Regions from separate parts of the Bradyrhizobium sp. CCGB20 genome, predicted to be linked through region 1. Evidence: predicted binding sites of a transcription regulator. Region 1 holds the regulator's gene; the other holds the start of a gene.
What was found. Region 1 encodes PhoB, which activates phosphate uptake and scavenging genes when phosphate is short. Its sites were predicted from a motif close to TGTCATNNANCTGTCAT; they were not measured.
Positions count from the first base shown of each region.

Region 2: NLM15_RS02105 (DUF2794 domain-containing protein) is a predicted target of PhoB. The motif match lies at 5,143-5,159, and genes of this name have one in related genera.

Region 1 is NZ_JANADN010000001.1:8,931,657-8,939,915, forward strand. It holds gene NLM15_RS42130 (aspartate aminotransferase family protein) at 1-267, opposite strand, end outside; gene NLM15_RS42135 (GcrA family cell cycle regulator) at 723-1,235, shown strand; gene phoB (phosphate regulon transcriptional regulator PhoB) at 1,466-2,173, opposite strand; gene phoU (phosphate signaling complex protein PhoU) at 2,188-2,904, opposite strand; gene pstB (phosphate ABC transporter ATP-binding protein PstB) at 2,916-3,737, opposite strand; gene pstA (phosphate ABC transporter permease PstA) at 3,734-4,579, opposite strand; gene pstC (phosphate ABC transporter permease subunit PstC) at 4,581-5,570, opposite strand; gene pstS (phosphate ABC transporter substrate-binding protein PstS) at 5,713-6,726, opposite strand; gene NLM15_RS42170 (ATP-binding protein) at 6,871-8,169, opposite strand; gene NLM15_RS42175 (UPF0104 family protein) at 8,202-8,259, opposite strand, start outside.
Region 2 is NZ_JANADN010000001.1:443,916-452,174, forward strand. It holds gene ccmA (heme ABC exporter ATP-binding protein CcmA) at 60-662, opposite strand; gene acnA (aconitate hydratase AcnA) at 907-3,627, shown strand; gene NLM15_RS02100 (thioredoxin family protein) at 3,859-4,635, shown strand; gene NLM15_RS02105 (DUF2794 domain-containing protein) at 5,223-5,594, shown strand; gene NLM15_RS02110 (GNAT family N-acetyltransferase) at 5,691-6,221, opposite strand; gene NLM15_RS02115 (Bax inhibitor-1/YccA family protein) at 6,449-7,240, opposite strand; gene NLM15_RS02120 (ABC transporter permease) at 7,512-8,259, opposite strand, start outside.

The DNA.
Region 1 (8,259 bases):
GCTTTCGTTGCACAGACGCGCCGCAAGCTTCTCGCCATCCGGGCTCTGGAACAGGTTCGACATGTGCCAGAGCTTGGCGGCCTGCTCCTGCAACGCCTTGACCAACGCAGGATGCGCGTGGCCGAGCGCATTCACCGCCACGCCCGAGGTGAAATCGAGATAACGCTCGCCGTTGGTCGCGATCAGCCAGCAGCCTTCGCCGCGCTCGAAACCGAGGTCGGACCTGGCGAAAACGGGGAGCAAATGCGGCGCTGCGCTGTTAGTCATGACGATCACTTGATTGTTGCGGACGGTGTGAGCGTGCATTGCGCAACGCACCATTGACCGGCCCGGAAAACGAAACGTGCCGCCTTTTAAGGGCGGCACGCAGGACCATCTTATGCCTGGTGAAACGGGTGTCAATGCCGCCTGGAAAGCCTCGCGAAATGCTGAATCCGTAGTCTTGCGGTGGTGATTTTGCGTATTTTCGCGACGGAACATGTGGAAGCGAGTCGGCGGACTCTTGCGCGTGAGTCACGCCATATTGTAGCGTTTGGCTTGTCAGATACGACATCTCGTGCAGCAGTTCTGATCCTCTAAGTCCTCATGTACCGGCGTAAGCGTTCGGGCGCATCTGGCGCGCCCGGCGAGCCTTAAGGGATTCTGACGGCACGGGTTTTTCGAAGCTTAGGCATTCGCTGTGCGGCCCCAGGATGGCAGGCGCCGGCGGAGGAAAGGGTGCAATGACGGTTTTGACCTGGTCAGATGATCGCGTCGAGCAGCTGAAAAAGCTCTGGGAGGCCGGACTTTCGGCCAGCCAGATCGCCGCTGAGCTCGGCAACGTGACCCGCAACGCGGTGATCGGCAAGGTGCACCGGCTCGGCCTGTCCGGCCGCGCAAAGAGCCCCTCGTCCGCAGCGCCCCGGCCGCGCAAGGCGCGTCCCGCGCAGCACATGATGCGGGTGACCCGGCCGATCGCGCGCGGCAACACCGCGCTGGCGCAGGCCTTCGAGGTCGAGGTCGAGGCCGAACCGGTCACCTACGACAACGTGGTGCCGATGAGCCAGCGGCTGTCGCTGCTGGAGCTGAACGAGGCGACCTGCCACTGGCCGGTCGGCGATCCCTCGAGCCCGGATTTCTTCTTCTGCGGCGGCAAGGCGCTCTCCGGCCTGCCCTACTGCGCCCAGCACTCGCGCGTGGCGTATCAGCCCGCAGCGGATCGCCGGCGCGCGCCGGCGAAGCCGGGTCCACGCTGAGGTCATCAGCGCGCGGCCAGTGGTCGCGCTAAGACGGTTCAACAAATCGGATGTCGTCCCTGCGAAAGCAGGGACCCATAATCCCAAGGCGCACTTATCCCGCGGGATGGTCACTCCGAGTCTTCGCCAAACCACTCTTTGTGGTTATGGGTCCCTGCTTTCGCAGGGACGACACCGGAGAATGCGGCGGCAGCCCGCTGGATCAGTCTGCCAACGTCACGCCGCAAACCCTACGCCTGCTCTGCCTTCGCAAAGCGATCATCGAGCGCGTAGCCGGCGCCGCGGACGGTGCGGATCGGGTCCTGCTCGCGGCCGAGATTGAGCAGCTTGCGCAAGCGGCCGATATGTACGTCCACGGTACGCTCGTCGATATAGATGTCGCGGCCCCAGACGCTGTCGAGCAGTTGCTCGCGCGAGAACACCCGGCCCGGATGCTCCAGGAAGAACTCCAGCAGGCGATATTCGGTCGGACCAAGATCGATCGGCCGGCCCGAGCGCGCCACGCGGCGCTTGTCGCGGTCGAGTTCGATGTCGCCATAGGCGAGCACGGTTGCGAGCCGCTCCGGGCTTGCGCGCCGCAGCAGGCCCTTCACGCGCGCCAGCAGCTCGGGCACCGAGAACGGCTTGACGATGTAGTCGTCGGCGCCGGTCGCAAGTCCGCGCACCCGCTCGCTCTCCTCGCCGCGCGCGGTGAGCATGATGATCGGGAGCTGCTTGGTCTCCGGGCGGGTACGAAGCCGCCGGCACAGCTCGATGCCGGACAGTCCCGGCAGCATCCAGTCGAGCACGATCAAATCGGGGATGTGCTCCTTGAGACGGGTGTCGGCGTCGTCGCCGCGCATCACCGTCTCGACGTCATAGCCGTCGCCTTCGAGATTGTAGCGAAGCAGCTCGGTGAGAGCTTCCTCGTCCTCAACCACCATAATGCGTGCGCCCATCGGGTCGTCGCTCCTTAAGTATTCGGAACCGTCGTGGCGAAGGTCGTCATGTCGCCCTTCGGCCGCTTGTCGGTGATCGCCTGTCCCTCGATCATGTAGAACACGGTCTCGGCGATGTTGGTGGCGTGGTCGCCGATGCGCTCGATGTTCTTGGCGCAGAACATCAAATGGATGCAGAACGAGATGTTGCGCGGATCCTCCATCATGTAGGTGAGGAGTTCGCGGAACAGCGATGTGCAGATGGCGTCGACTTCCTCGTCGCCCTTCCACACCGCCATCGCCGCCGGCAGGTCGTGCGCGGCATAGGCGTCCAGCACCGACTTGACCTGCTGCTGCACGAGGTCGGTCATGTGCTCGAGGCCGCGGAACAGCTTGAGCGGATGGAAATCGGTCTCCAGCGCCGCGACGCGCTTGCCCATGTTCTTGGCGAGGTCGCCGATGCGCTCGAGATCGGTCGCGACGCGCATGGCACCGACGATCTCGCGCAAATCGACAGCCATCGGCTGGCGGCGCGCGATGGTGAGCACGGCGCGCTCCTCGATCTTCTTCTGGAGTGCGTCGAGATCGGCATCGATGGCGACGACGCGTTGACCGAGCGCGACGTCGCGGCGGATCAGCGCGTCGACGGAATCGACGATCATGCGCTCGGCGATCCCGCCCATCTCCGCGACCAGGCGGGTGAGTTCCTGGAGGTCGGTATCGAAGGCCTTTGCGGTATGTTCAGAACCCATGTCCCGTCTCCTCAGCCGAACCGGCCGGTGATGTAATCCTGCGTGCGCCGGTCGGTCGGCGACGTGAAGATCTTGCTGGTGTCGTCGAACTCGATCAGCTCGCCGAGATACATGAAGGCGGTCTTGTCGGAGACGCGCGCCGCCTGCTGCATGTTGTGGGTGACGATCGCGATCGTGTAGTTCTCGGACAGCTCCTGGATCAGCTCCTCGACCTTGGCGGTCGAGATCGGGTCGAGCGCCGAGCAGGGCTCGTCGAACAGGATGACCTCGGGCCGCACCGCGACCGTGCGGGCGATGCAGAGGCGCTGCTGCTGGCCGCCGGAGAGCGACAGGCCGGAGGCGTTGAGCTTGTCCTTGACCTCGTTCCACAGCGCGCCGCCACGCAGCGCCTTCTCGACGCGGTCGTCCATCTCGGACTTCGAGATCTTCTCGTAGAGACGGATGCCGAACGCGATGTTCTCGTAGATCGTCATCGGGAACGGCGTCGGCTTCTGGAACACCATGCCGACGCGGGCGCGCAGCAGGTTGAGGTCGAGCTTGGGGTCGAGGATGTTGGTCTGGTCGAGCATGAGCTGGCCGGTGACGCGCTGGCCCGGATAGAGGTCGTACATCCGGTTGAAGATGCGCAGCAGGGTCGACTTGCCGCAACCCGACGGGCCGATGAACGCCGTGACGCGGTTGGTGCCGAGCGCCAGGTTAATGTTCTTCAGCGCGTGGTGCTCACCATAGTAGAAGTTGAGGTTGCGAACCGTCACCTTGGCGGGCGCCTCGGGCAGCGGCTGCGAGCCGTGCTGAACGGCGGGCGTACTGACGGAAACAGACATTTCGCTCATTTTGCAGTCCTCTCGGCGCTAAGGAGGCGCGCGCCAATGTTCAGGGCAAGCACGGTCAACGTGATCAGCAAGGCGCCGCTCCAGGCGAGCTGCTTCCAGTAGGCGTAGGGGCTCTGCACGAAGTTGTTGATGGTAACCGGCAGGTTCGCCATCGTCTTGTTCAGGCCGAGGCTGAAGAACTGGTTCGACAGCGCGGTGAAGAGCAGCGGCGCGGTCTCGCCGGCGACGCGGGCGGTAGCCAGCATCACGCCGGTGATGAGGCCGGAGCGGGCGGCACGATAAGCGATGCGCTTGATCACCAGCGAGCGCGGCAGGCCGAGCGCGGACGCCGCCTCGCGCAGCGCGTTCGGCACCAGCAGCAGCATGTCCTCGGTCGTGCGCAGCACCACCGGAATGACGATGACGGCGAGCGCAAGGCTGCCGGCGATCGCCGAGAAGCCGCGCATCGGCACCACCACCGCACCGTAGATGAACAGGCCGATGATGATCGAGGGCGCCGAAAGCAGGATGTCGTTGATGAAACGGATCACCGAGGTCAGCTTGTCGTTGCGGCCGTACTCGGCGAGATAGGTACCGGCGAACAAGCCGAGCGGCGCACCGATGCCGACACCGAGCACGGTCATGATCAGCGAGCCGACGATCGCGTTGCGCAAGCCGCCTTCAGTCGAACCCGGAGGCGGAGTGTCCGCAACGAAGATCTCGAGGTTCAAACCCGCAAGGCCGTTGTAGAGCAGCGTGACCAGGATCAGCGCGAGCCAGGTGACGCCAAAGGCGGCGGCGCCGAAGCAGAGCCCGCGGATCACGATGTCCTTGCGGCGGCGGCGTGAATAGATCGGGTTCATGTTACTTCCCCGCTTTCTGGTCCAGCCGCATCAGCATCAGCCGGGCAGCCGCGAGTACGAAGAACGTCAGCACGAACAGCAGGAGACCGAGCAGGATCAGGCCGGACTGGTGCAGGCCGTCGCTTTCGGCGAATTCGGACGCGATCGCCGCCGAGATCGTGGTGCCCGGCGCGAAGATCGACGACGAGATGCGGAACGAGTTGCCGATGATGAAGGTCACCGCCATCGTCTCGCCGAGCGCGCGACCCAGGGCCAGCATGACGCCGCCGATGACGCCGACGCGGGTGTAGGGGATCACCACGCTGCGGACGACTTCCCAGGTGGTGCAGCCGACGCCATAGGCGGCCTCCTTGAGGACCGGAGGCACCGTCTTGAACACGTCGACCGAGATCGAGGTGATGAAGGGCAGCACCATGATGGCGAGGATCAGCGAGGCGTTGAACAGGCTGAGATAGGACGGCGGACCTGCGAAGATCGCCCCCAGCACGGGGACGCCGTCGAAGATCCTGATCATGAAGGGTTGGAACGTGTTGGCCAGGAACGGGCCCAGCACGAAGAAGCCCCACATGCCGTAGATGATCGAAGGAATGCCGGCGAGCAGTTCGATCGCCATGCCGATCGGGCGGCGCGCCCATTGCGGGCAGAGCTCGGTGAGGAAGATGGCGATGCCAAGACCCACGGGAATGGCAATCAGCATCGCGATGAAGGAGGTCACGAGCGTGCCGTAGATCGGTCCGAGCGCGCCGAGAACCGGTGGATCGGCCGACGGCGCCCAGCGCTGCGTCCACAGGAAGGAGATGCCGAATTCCTTCATCGCCGGGAAGGCGCCGACGATCAGCGAAAGGATGATGCCGCCGAGGATCAGGAGCACCGAGATCGCGGAGAGCCGCGTGATCCAGTAGAAGGTGACGTCGCCGAGCTTGAACGCGCTCAAGGCCTTGGCGCGGTCATACGGTCCGGCGTCGTCGATTACATCGCTCTGAACGGCCATCTCTGCCACGCCGATCCCCTGTGCCCGTTTATATACGCTTGTTGTTGGTCTCGTTGTTGGTCTTGCGCTCCGGATGCGGCGCGATGCCGATCCGGAGCGGACGTCTTTTGAGATCCCGGCGCCGTGTCCGGGACAAGGGCGCTTAGCTCTTGATCTCGGCAGCCCAGGTCTTCTCGATCAGGGTCACGACGCCCTCGGGCATCGGGATGTAGTCGAGCTCTTCAGCCGCCTTGCCGCCGTTCTTGAAGGCCCAGCGGAAGAACTTGATGGCTTCCTGCGAGGCCGCCTTGTCGGTGGCTGCCTTGTGCATGAGGATGAACGTCGCCGCGGTGATCGGCCAGGACTTCTCGCCGGGCTGGTCGGTCAGGATGACATAGTAGCCCGGAGCCTTGGCCCAATCGGCGTTGGAAGCGGCCGCCTGGAAGGCTTCGACCGTCGGCTGCACCGGCTTGCCGGCCTTGTTGACGAGGCCGGTGTAGGTCAGCTTGTTCTGCTTGGCATAGGCGTACTCGACGTAGCCGATCGAGTTCTTGGTCTGGCTGATGTTGCCCGACACGCCTTCGTTGCCCTTGGCGCCGACGCCGACCGGCCACTCGACCGCCGTACCCTCACCGACCTTGCTCTTCCAGTCCGCGCTGGCCTTGGCGAGGTAGTTGGTGAAGTTGAAGGTGGTGCCCGAGCCGTCCGAGCGGCGGACCACGGTGATCGCTTCCGACGGCAGCTTCACGTTCGGGTTGAGCTTCTTGATCGCGGCGTCGTCCCACTTGGTGATCTTGCCCAGATAGATGCTGGCGAGGGTCTCGCCGTCGAACACCATCTCACCGGGCTTCACGCCCTCGATGTTGACGACGGGAACGATGGCGCCCATCACCATCGGCCACTGGACGAGACCGTCCTTCTCGAGCTGCTCGGCCTTGAGCGGAGCGTCGCTGGCGCCGAAGGTCACGGTCTTGGCCTGGATCTGCTTGATGCCGCCGCCCGAACCGATCGACTGGTAGTTCAGACCGTTGCCGGTCTCCTTCTTGTAGGCGTCAGCCCATTTCGAATAGATCGGGAACGGGAACGTCGCGCCTGCACCCGTGATGTCGGCAGCAAAGGCCGCCGTCGTCGATGCGGCGACCAAGCCAGCAGCGACGATGGTTTTGATGAAATTCATGCTGGTCTCCATACAGGGGAGCGAAGCGCCATCCGCGCCCGATCGCGCTCCCCGTGCCGCCCCTTTAGGATCGGTCGGCTGTGCTTTTACGAAGGTTTCGTGACAGCTGGATGACACATCCAAGCGATTGAAATCGCTTGAGTATTAGCTCGAAGCCGGGGCCTTCGCCTGGGGAAAACAGGCGGTAAAAGTGGCGCCCTGCCTGGGCACGCTTTCGATTAAAAGCCGGCCGCGATGGCGGTTAAGAATATGTTTCACCAGCGATAATCCGAGTCCGGTTCCGCCTTGCGAGCGGCTGTCGCCGACGTCCACCCGGTAGAACCGCTCGGTCAGGCGCGGCAGGTGCTCGGGCGCGATGCCGGGCCCGAAATCGCGGACCATGACCCGGATTTCTTGAGTTCCGTCAGAGGCCGCCGGGTTTGTCAGCGACACGATGACACGTCCGCCCGAGGCCCCGTATTTGAGCGCGTTCTCGATCAGGTTCTCGAACAGTCGAAGCAGCTCCTCGCGGTCACCCGCGATCATGACCGGCGCGTCCGGCAGATTGGTCTCGACCTCGACCTGGCGCTCCCGCGCCAGCGGCTCGAGCCCGTCGGCGACCTGGAAGATGATCGGCAGCAGGTCGACCAGGGTGTCGGGCCGGACATGGGCCGACAGTTCGACCCGCGACAGCGAGAGCAGATCGTCGATCAGGCGCGCCATCCGGGTCGCCTGGTTGTGCATGATGCCCAGGAAGCGCTCGCGGGCCTTGGGATCGTCCTTGGCCTGGCCCTGGAGCGTGTCGATGAAGCCCGACAGCGCGGCGAGCGGCGTGCGCAGCTCGTGGCTGGCATTGGCGACGAAGTCGGCGCGCATCTCCTCGACCCGGCGCAGCGGCGTCTGGTCGTGGAAGGTCATCAGCATGCATTTGTCGGCGCCGCCGAAGGTTGTCGGCACCGGCACCGGCGTGATGATCAGTTCCATCCAGCGATCGACCGGGACATGGTCGAGATAGGTCGCGCGCCGCGGTTCGGTGGTCGCGATCGATTCACGCAGCGCGGTGATGATCTCCGGCGAGCGCAGCGCGAACTGGGCGAGCTCGTTCTTGCGCAGCGCCGGCGCCAGCTGGGCGGCGGCGGCATTGAGATGGATGACACGCCCGGCGCGGTCGAGCAGCACCGCCGGATCCGGCATGCCGGCGACGACCGCGGCCACCGCCGCGCTCTCGACCGGATTGACGCGGCGGGTATCGTCGCGCGAGGCGGCGTTGTCGTGCAGCCGCCAGGGGATCAGCGCCGCGGCCGCGATGCAGAGGAACACCGCCGCCGCCCGCATCACCGACAATTCGCCGAGCGAGACCACCACCGACAGCGCCAGCGCCGCCGCGATCAGGATGACGGTCGAGTGCCGCAGCCGGTCGGACCAGGGCTGCGCGGAGGGAGAAGATGGGGCGTCGATCGCCATCGGGGCGTGCTTCTCCTAAGGGGGTGCGCCGGTCAGGCGCCGCTGTCGCTGCGCTCTCTCACATAGGCGGCTTCACGCGCCGGGCCGGGG
Region 2 (8,259 bases), 8.5 Mb from region 1:
CACCGGGGCCTCGCACCGCAAGCGTCCCGCGCCCGAGAAAAGCTGAGGGTCCGCGAATCTCATGCCGCACCCCCGATCCGCAGCTCGCGCGATTCGATGCCCAGCGGGGCGTGGGTGGCGGCGACGATCAGGCCGCCGCGGGCGAGATGGTCGCGCATCAGGCCCTCAAACATGTCCTGGCCGGCCGCGTCGAGTGCCGTGGCCGGCTCGTCCAGCAGCCAGACCGGGCGGCGCACCGTCAGCAGGCGGGCCAGCGACAGCCGGCGGCGCTGGCCGGCGGACAGGAAGCCTGCGGGCAGGTGGGTGGCATGGTCGAGCCCGACGATGGCGAGGCTCTCGGTGGCGTCACAGCGCTCGCCGCCGAGAAAATCAGCCCAGAACGACAGGTTTTCCTTCACGCTCAGCGCCGGCTTCAGGGCGTCGCGATGGCCGAGATAGTGGCATTGCTCCGGCAGCGTCAGCTCGGCATCGCCGCCGTCCAGTGCGATCGTCCCGCCGGCTGGAATGAGCAGGCCCGCGATCAGCCGCAGCAGCGAGGTCTTGCCCGACCCGTTGCGGCCGACGACCGCCACGGCTTCGCCCGAGACCGCCTCGAAATCGAGCCCGGAAAACACCTCGCGGCCGCCCCGCACGCAAATGACCCTGTGTCCGAACAGCCGCATCTTGCCTCGTATCAACCCGCTCAAAGCCAGGCCTCAGGAAATCTTGGGGTAGCGCATGGGAATTTTTGGCTCGCGAATTGCTGCGGCACGATTGTGGCTGTGGCGGCGCGGTTAGAAAGCTTCTATAAGCCCGGAACTACTTGATGCAGCAACTCAACCTGCCCCTGCAAGCGACCCAGCCGGACTCGCTGACGGTGTTAAAATACCCCTTGCCGGGTATAACTAACAATTGGGATTTTCCTACATGACCTCGCTCGACAGCTTCAAATGCAAAAAGACCCTCAAGGTCGGCGCCAAGACCTATGTCTATTACAGCCTGCCCACGGCCGAGAAGAATGGTCTGAAGGGAATTTCGAAACTCCCCTACTCGATGAAGGTCCTGCTCGAGAACCTCCTGCGCAACGAGGACGGCCGCTCGGTCAAGAAGGAAGACATCGTCGCGGTGTCGAAGTGGCTGCGCAAGAAGTCGCTGGAGCATGAGATCGCATTCCGCCCGGCCCGCGTGCTGATGCAGGATTTTACCGGCGTGCCGGCCGTCGTTGACCTCGCCGCGATGCGCAACGCGATGCAGAAGCTCGGCGGCGATGCCGAGAAGATCAACCCGCTGGTGCCGGTCGACCTCGTCATCGACCACTCCGTGATCGTGAACTTCTTCGGTGACAACAAGGCCTTCGGCAAGAACGTCGCCGAGGAATACAAGCAGAACCAGGAGCGCTACGAGTTCCTGAAGTGGGGCCAGAAGGCGTTCTCGAACTTCTCCGTCGTGCCGCCCGGCACCGGCATCTGCCACCAGGTCAACCTCGAATATCTCTCCCAGACGGTCTGGACCAAGAAGGAGAAGATGACGGTCGGCAAGAAGACCGGCACCTTCGAGGTCGCCTATCCCGACTCGCTCGTCGGCACCGACTCCCACACCACCATGGTCAACGGTCTCGCCGTGCTCGGCTGGGGCGTCGGCGGCATCGAGGCGGAAGCCTGCATGCTCGGCCAACCGCTGTCGATGCTGCTGCCCAACGTCGTCGGCTTCAAGCTGAAGGGCGCCATGAAGGAAGGCGTCACCGCGACCGACCTCGTGCTGACCGTCACGCAGATGCTGCGCAAGCTCGGCGTGGTCGGCAAGTTCGTCGAGTTCTTCGGCCCCGGCCTCGACAATCTCTCGGTCGCCGACAAGGCCACGATCGCCAACATGGCGCCGGAATACGGCGCGACCTGCGGCTTCTTCCCGGTCGACGCCGCCGCGATCGACTACCTCAAGACCTCCGGCCGCGCGCCGGCGCGCGTCGCGCTGGTGCAGGCCTATGCGAAGGCGCAGGGGCTGTTCCGCACCGCCAAGTCGGTCGATCCGGTGTTCACGGAAACCCTGACGCTCGACCTCGCCGACGTCGTTCCCTCGATGGCCGGTCCGAAGCGTCCCGAAGGCCGCATCGCGCTGCCGTCGGTCGCCGAAGGCTTCTCGCTCGCACTCGGCACCGAGTACAAGAAGGCCGAGGAGCCGACCAAGCGCTTTGCCGTCGACGGCAAGAATTTCGAGATCGGCCACGGCGACGTCGTGATCGCCGCGATCACGTCCTGCACCAACACCTCGAACCCGAGCGTGCTGATCGGCGCCGGCCTCCTGGCGCGCAACGCCGCCGCGAAGGGCCTCAAGGCAAAGCCGTGGGTGAAGACCTCGCTCGCCCCGGGCAGCCAGGTGGTCGCCGGCTATCTCGCCGATTCCGGGCTGCAGGCCGATCTCGACAAGGTCGGCTTCAACCTGGTCGGCTTCGGCTGCACCACCTGCATCGGCAATTCCGGTCCGCTGCCTGAGGAGATCTCGAAGTCGATCAACGACAACGGCATCGTCGCAGCCGCCGTGCTCTCCGGCAACCGCAACTTCGAAGGCCGGGTCTCGCCGGACGTTCAGGCGAATTATCTGGCCTCGCCGCCGCTGGTCGTCGCACACGCGCTCGCCGGCAGCGTCACCAAGAACCTCGCGGTCGAGCCGCTCGGCGAGGGCAAGGACGGCAAGCCGGTGTACCTGAAGGACATCTGGCCGACGACCAAGGAGATCAACGCCTTCATGAAGAAGTTCGTGACCGCGTCGATCTTCAAGAAGAAGTATGCCGACGTGTTCAAGGGCGACACCAACTGGCGCAAGATCAAGACGGTCGAGAGCGAGACCTATCGCTGGAACATGTCTTCGACCTATGTGCAGAACCCGCCCTATTTCGACGGCATGAAGAAGGAGCCGGAGCCGGTCACCGACATCGTCGAGGCGCGCATCCTCGCCATGTTCGGCGACAAGATCACCACCGACCACATCTCGCCGGCCGGTTCGATCAAGCTCACCTCGCCCGCCGGAAAATATCTCAGCGAGCACCAGGTGCGTCCCGCCGACTTCAACCAGTACGGCACGCGTCGCGGCAATCATGAAGTCATGATGCGCGGCACCTTCGCCAACATCCGCATCAAGAACTTCATGCTGAAGGGCGCCGACGGCAACATTCCCGAGGGCGGTCTCACCAAGCACTGGCCCGACGGCGAGCAGATGTCGATCTACGACGCCGCGATGAAGTACCAGCAGGAGCAGGTGCCGCTCGTGGTGTTCGCCGGCGCCGAATACGGCAACGGCTCCTCGCGCGACTGGGCGGCGAAGGGCACGCGTCTGCTCGGCGTGCGCGCCGTGATCTGCCAGAGCTTCGAGCGCATCCACCGCTCCAACCTGGTCGGCATGGGCGTGCTGCCGCTGACCTTCGAGGAAGGCACCTCATGGTCGTCGCTCGGCCTGAAGGGCGACGAGAAGGTCACGCTGCGCGGCCTCGTCGGCGACCTGAAGCCGCGTCAGAAGCTGACCGCGGAGATCGTCTCGGGTGACGGCTCGTTGCAGCGCGTTTCGCTGCTTTGCCGCATCGATACGCTGGACGAGCTCGACTACTACCGGAACGGCGGCATCCTGCACTACGTGCTGCGCAAGCTCGCGGCCTAAGCGCGAATTTGTGAACGGTGGCTCACCGCGACGTGAGTAGAAGGTTAAACGAAGGCGGCCTATCAAAAGGCCGCCTTCGCGCGTTTGCGGCATGCTTCTGTGGGCCCGCCCGGCGGAAAACCTCCCCTTGGACGGTTGCCTGGACGGATGAATATGCTGCGCCCCGTAAGACTACGGTGACCATCAGGCGATAAGATTTCCCTTCACGAGCAATGGTGTGCGGCGTTCGACATGACAACAATGACGGCTTCTCATCTGGTTTCGCGCTGGTCCGGTGCCCTCTGGTCGGGAGCACTTGGGATCTGCGCAATCGTCGCCGTCATCCGCCCCGCCGAGGCTGATCCCCGCGCCGTGGTCGAGCTTTTCACCTCGCAGGGCTGCTCCTCCTGCCCGCCCGCCGACAAGGTCATCGGCGATCTCTCCAACGACCCGTCGATCATCGCGCTGAGCATGCCGATCGACTATTGGGACTATCTCGGCTGGAAGGACACGCTTGCGGATTCGCGCTTCTCGGCGCGGCAGCGCGCCTATTCGCGCATGCGCGGCGACCGCGAGGTCTATACGCCGCAAGTCGTGGTCAACGGTTCCACGCATGTCATCGGCAGCGATCGCGCCGGCATCGAGAGCGCGATCGGCAAGACCGACAAGGGCATGGGCGTGATGAGCGTGCCGGTGACGATGTCGCTTGCGGGCAAGCACATCAATGTCTCGGTGGCGGAGAGCAAGGAGCCGGCGGTCTCGCACGGCGAGGTCTGGATCTGCTCGATCACGAAATCGGTGCCGATCGAGATCAGCCGTGGCGAAAATCGCGGACAGCAGCTCACCTATCACAACGTCGTGCGCAATCTACTCAAGGTCGGCGACTGGAACGGACGTCCGGAAAGCTGGACGGTACCGCTGGAAAATCTCACGCGCGACGGCGTCGACGGCGCTGTGGTCTATGTCCAGGACGGCAACCGTGAAAAGCCGGGCGCGATGCTCGGCGCGGCGTACACGTCGCTGCACTGATTCGATTCTCTCTCTGACGTCGCGCTCAGTTTCGCTCCTCATGGTGAGGAGCGCGCCCTTGCGCGCGTCTCGAACCATGCAGGCCCGGCTCGTGCAACTCGGCCTCGATCCTTCGAGACGCCGCGCATGCGCGGCTCCTCAGGATGAGGGGAGAGAGTGTCTACGCTGATCGAAGAGAACGTCGGTCGTGCCGGAAACATCCCGACACAAACAAAAAAGGACCAACTTGCGTTGGCCCTCCTTGTCGCGCGTACAGACCCGATCCTGACGGCCCCGGGGGGCTGGGGGCTGAGGAATCCGGAACCGAAAGGACCGGGTCAACGCACACAAGTCTTTTCGCAATGCAGGGCGGCAGGCGCTTGGCGGAAAAGAGGCGATACTATGATTCCTTCTAACGATCCCGTGACGGTTCGTCGCGACAGAGTTCCACTCCTGCGTGTGCTCCGATTCGCACCCGATTCAATGAGTTGAGTAAGGGAGCCCCTTGCGGTGCGGAACGGTTGGCGCAATCATGCAACTGTCATGATCCGCGGTTCCGGGGACGGTCTTCGCGGACGCGATCATGCTGATGCGACAGGAGCCGCTCCATGGGTGTGATGTCGGAGGATGCCGATCCGAGCGGACAGCGCGCAGTGGCGCACCCCGCCGCTGCGAACGCCCAGCCGAACCGGGTGACGTTCAACCGGCTCGAACTGCACCGCATCCTCAATCTCTACGGCCGCATGGTCGCCGACGGCGAGTGGCGCGATTATGCCATCGACTTCCTGAAGGACCGCGCCGTGTTCTCGGTGTTCCGCCGCGCCTCGGAGGTGCCGATCTATCGCATCGAGAAAGACCCGCGCCTCGCGCGCAAGCAGGGCATGTACAGCGTGATCTCCGCGACCGGCCTGATCCTGCGCCGCGGCCACGAGCTCGAGCGCGTGCTGCTGGTGATCGATCGGAAGCTGGCGGTGGTATAGCCGCCGTCCGTAGCCCGGATGAGCGAAGCGACATCCGGGTCTTAGCTTGCAGCGTTCCCAGGTATCGCTGCGCTCACCCGGGCTACGAGACCGCCCCTACTTCCCCGGCACCGTGCTCGCGCCCTCGCCGAGGTCGCGCTGCATCATCACCGTGTCCAGCCAGCGGCCGAATTTCAGGCCGACACTGGGATGCGTGCCGATCATCTTGAAGCCGCCGCGCGTGTGCACGCCGATCGAGCCGGCATTGGCGGAATCGCCGATCACCGCGATCATCTGGCGGAAGCCGCGCGCCTCGCATTCCGTGATCAGGCGGTCCAGCAGCAACGAGCCGATGCCGCGGCGGTGGAAGCTGGGGTCGAGATAGATCGAGTTCTCGACCGTGAAGCGGTAGGCCGGCCGCGGCCGGTAGGCGCCGGCATAGGCATAGCCGGCCACGCGACCGTCGAGGATGGCGACGAAATAGGGATAGCCGCCATCGACCAGCGCGCGGTAGCGGCGCGTCATTTCAGTGAGGTCGGGCGGCTCCAGCTCGAACGTCGCGGTGCCCTCGCGGACGGCCTGCTGGTAGATGGCGGTGATGGCGGGAAGGTCGGCCTCGGTTGTAGGCCTGATATCAGGTGCGGACATGAGGGAAGACTAGAGCCTTCCCGCGGCCGCTGGAAGGCCCACCGGCGCCTCCACCCCCGTCATTGCGAGCGCAGCGAAGCAATCCAGAGATGCATCCGCGGTGGGACTCCGGATTGCTTCGTCGCAAGGGCTCCTCGCAATGACGGCGCGCGTGGGACGAGCCCCCGCCCAAACAAAAACCCCGGCCTCCCGGCCGGGGTTTGCGTCCGTTCCCTCAGGTCCAGCGCTTAGTCGCGCTGGCCGAGGAGCTGCAGGAGCAGCGTGAACAGGTTGATGAAGTTCAGGTACAGCGACAGGGCGCCGGTGATGGCCGCACGCTCTGCGATTTCACCGCCGGCCGAAGCGTAGCCGTAGATGTAGTCGTTCTTCAGCCGCTGGGTGTCCCAGGCGGTGAGGCCCGCGAACACCAGCACGCCGACCACCGACACGATGAACTGGAGCAGCGAGCTGCCCAGGAACAGGTTCACCAGGCTGGCGATGATGATGCCGATCAGGCCCATGAACAGGAACGAGCTCATCCCGCTCAGGTCACGCTTGGTGCTGTAGCCGTACAGGCTCAGTGCACCGAACGTGGCGGCCGTGATGAAGAACACGCGCACGATCGAGGTGTGCGTGAACACCAGGAAGATCGACGACAGCGAGATGCCCATCAGCGCCGCGAACACCCAGAACAGGATCTGTGCGGTCGAGGGGGCGAGACGGTTGATGCCCGCCGAGATCACGAACACCATTGCGAGCGGCGCGAGCATGAACAGCCACTTCAGGGGGCTGACGAACATCGCGTAGCCGAACGGCGTCAGGAACAGCTTGCCGACGCGGACCGCTTCCGGGGTCGGAACGTCGGTCACGGCGGCCATATAGACGCCAAGCGCGGCAAGGCCGGTGATGGCCAGGCCGATGCTCATGTAATTGTAGATGCGCAGCATGTAGGCGCGCAGGCCGGCATCGACCGTCGCGGCGTCAACACGCCCGGCGGCCCTGCCGAAAGGAGAAGCGTAGTTACGGTCTAGGTCCGACATGGTCGAATTCCCGTTGGTTGGCCCGGTCCGGCATGAGGGTCGCCATGCCGCCGGTTCGTCAAATTCTATCTCGGATACCGGTGTGCGCCGACATTAAATTTGGCTCACAATCGGGGGTCCGAACCCATTGGATATGTGGGAAACTAACACATTCGCTGCAACCGTCCACGCGCGGCTGAATGTCGCCCTCGCCCGCAATCCTGACGAGCAGGCGTGGTTAATCGCTGGAATCGTGCAATTCCGACATTGCGCGGCTACCCGCTACCATTTGTCACAAATTCCGCAACACCGTGGCGGGCTTTTTGTTCAAAGCCAGCAGCGTCCCGGCGAGCCCGAGTCCGACCGTGACGACCAGGGCAGCCGCGACCACGCCGGCCGCGCTGCCGGCCTGCCAGACGAACGTCAGCGTCATCAGCCGCGTCACGATCATCCAGGCCGCGATGCTGCCGGCGATCACGCCGAACACCGCGGTGGCGAGGCCGATCAGCAGGTATTCGAGGGCATAGGCGCCGAGCAGCCGCAGCCGGGTCGCGCCCAGCGTCTTGAGGATCACGGCATCGTAGACCCGGTGGCGGTGGCCGGCGGCGAGCGCCCCGCCCAGCACCAGGATCGCCGAGATCAGGGTGATCGCGCTGGCGCCGCGGATCGCCAGCGCCAGATTGGTCACGACCGAGCCGACCGTCTCCATCACCTCGCGCACGCGCACGCTCGTCACCATCGGATAGGTGTCGGCGACTTGCCTGATGATCTTGCCGTCGCCGGCCGCATCGCCGCCGGCCTCGGTCAGCGTCGCGATATGGGTGTGCGGCGCGCCCTTGAAGGCGTTCGGCGAGAACACGAGAACGAAATTGATGCCCATCCCCTGCCAGTCGATGGTGCGCAGATTGCCGATTTTGGCGGGGATGTCGCGGCCGAGCACGTTGACCACGACCTCGTCGCCGAGCTTGAGGGCGAGCCCGTCGGCGATCTTCTTCTCCATCGAGACCAGCGGCGGGCCGGAATAGTCGGCCTTCCACCAT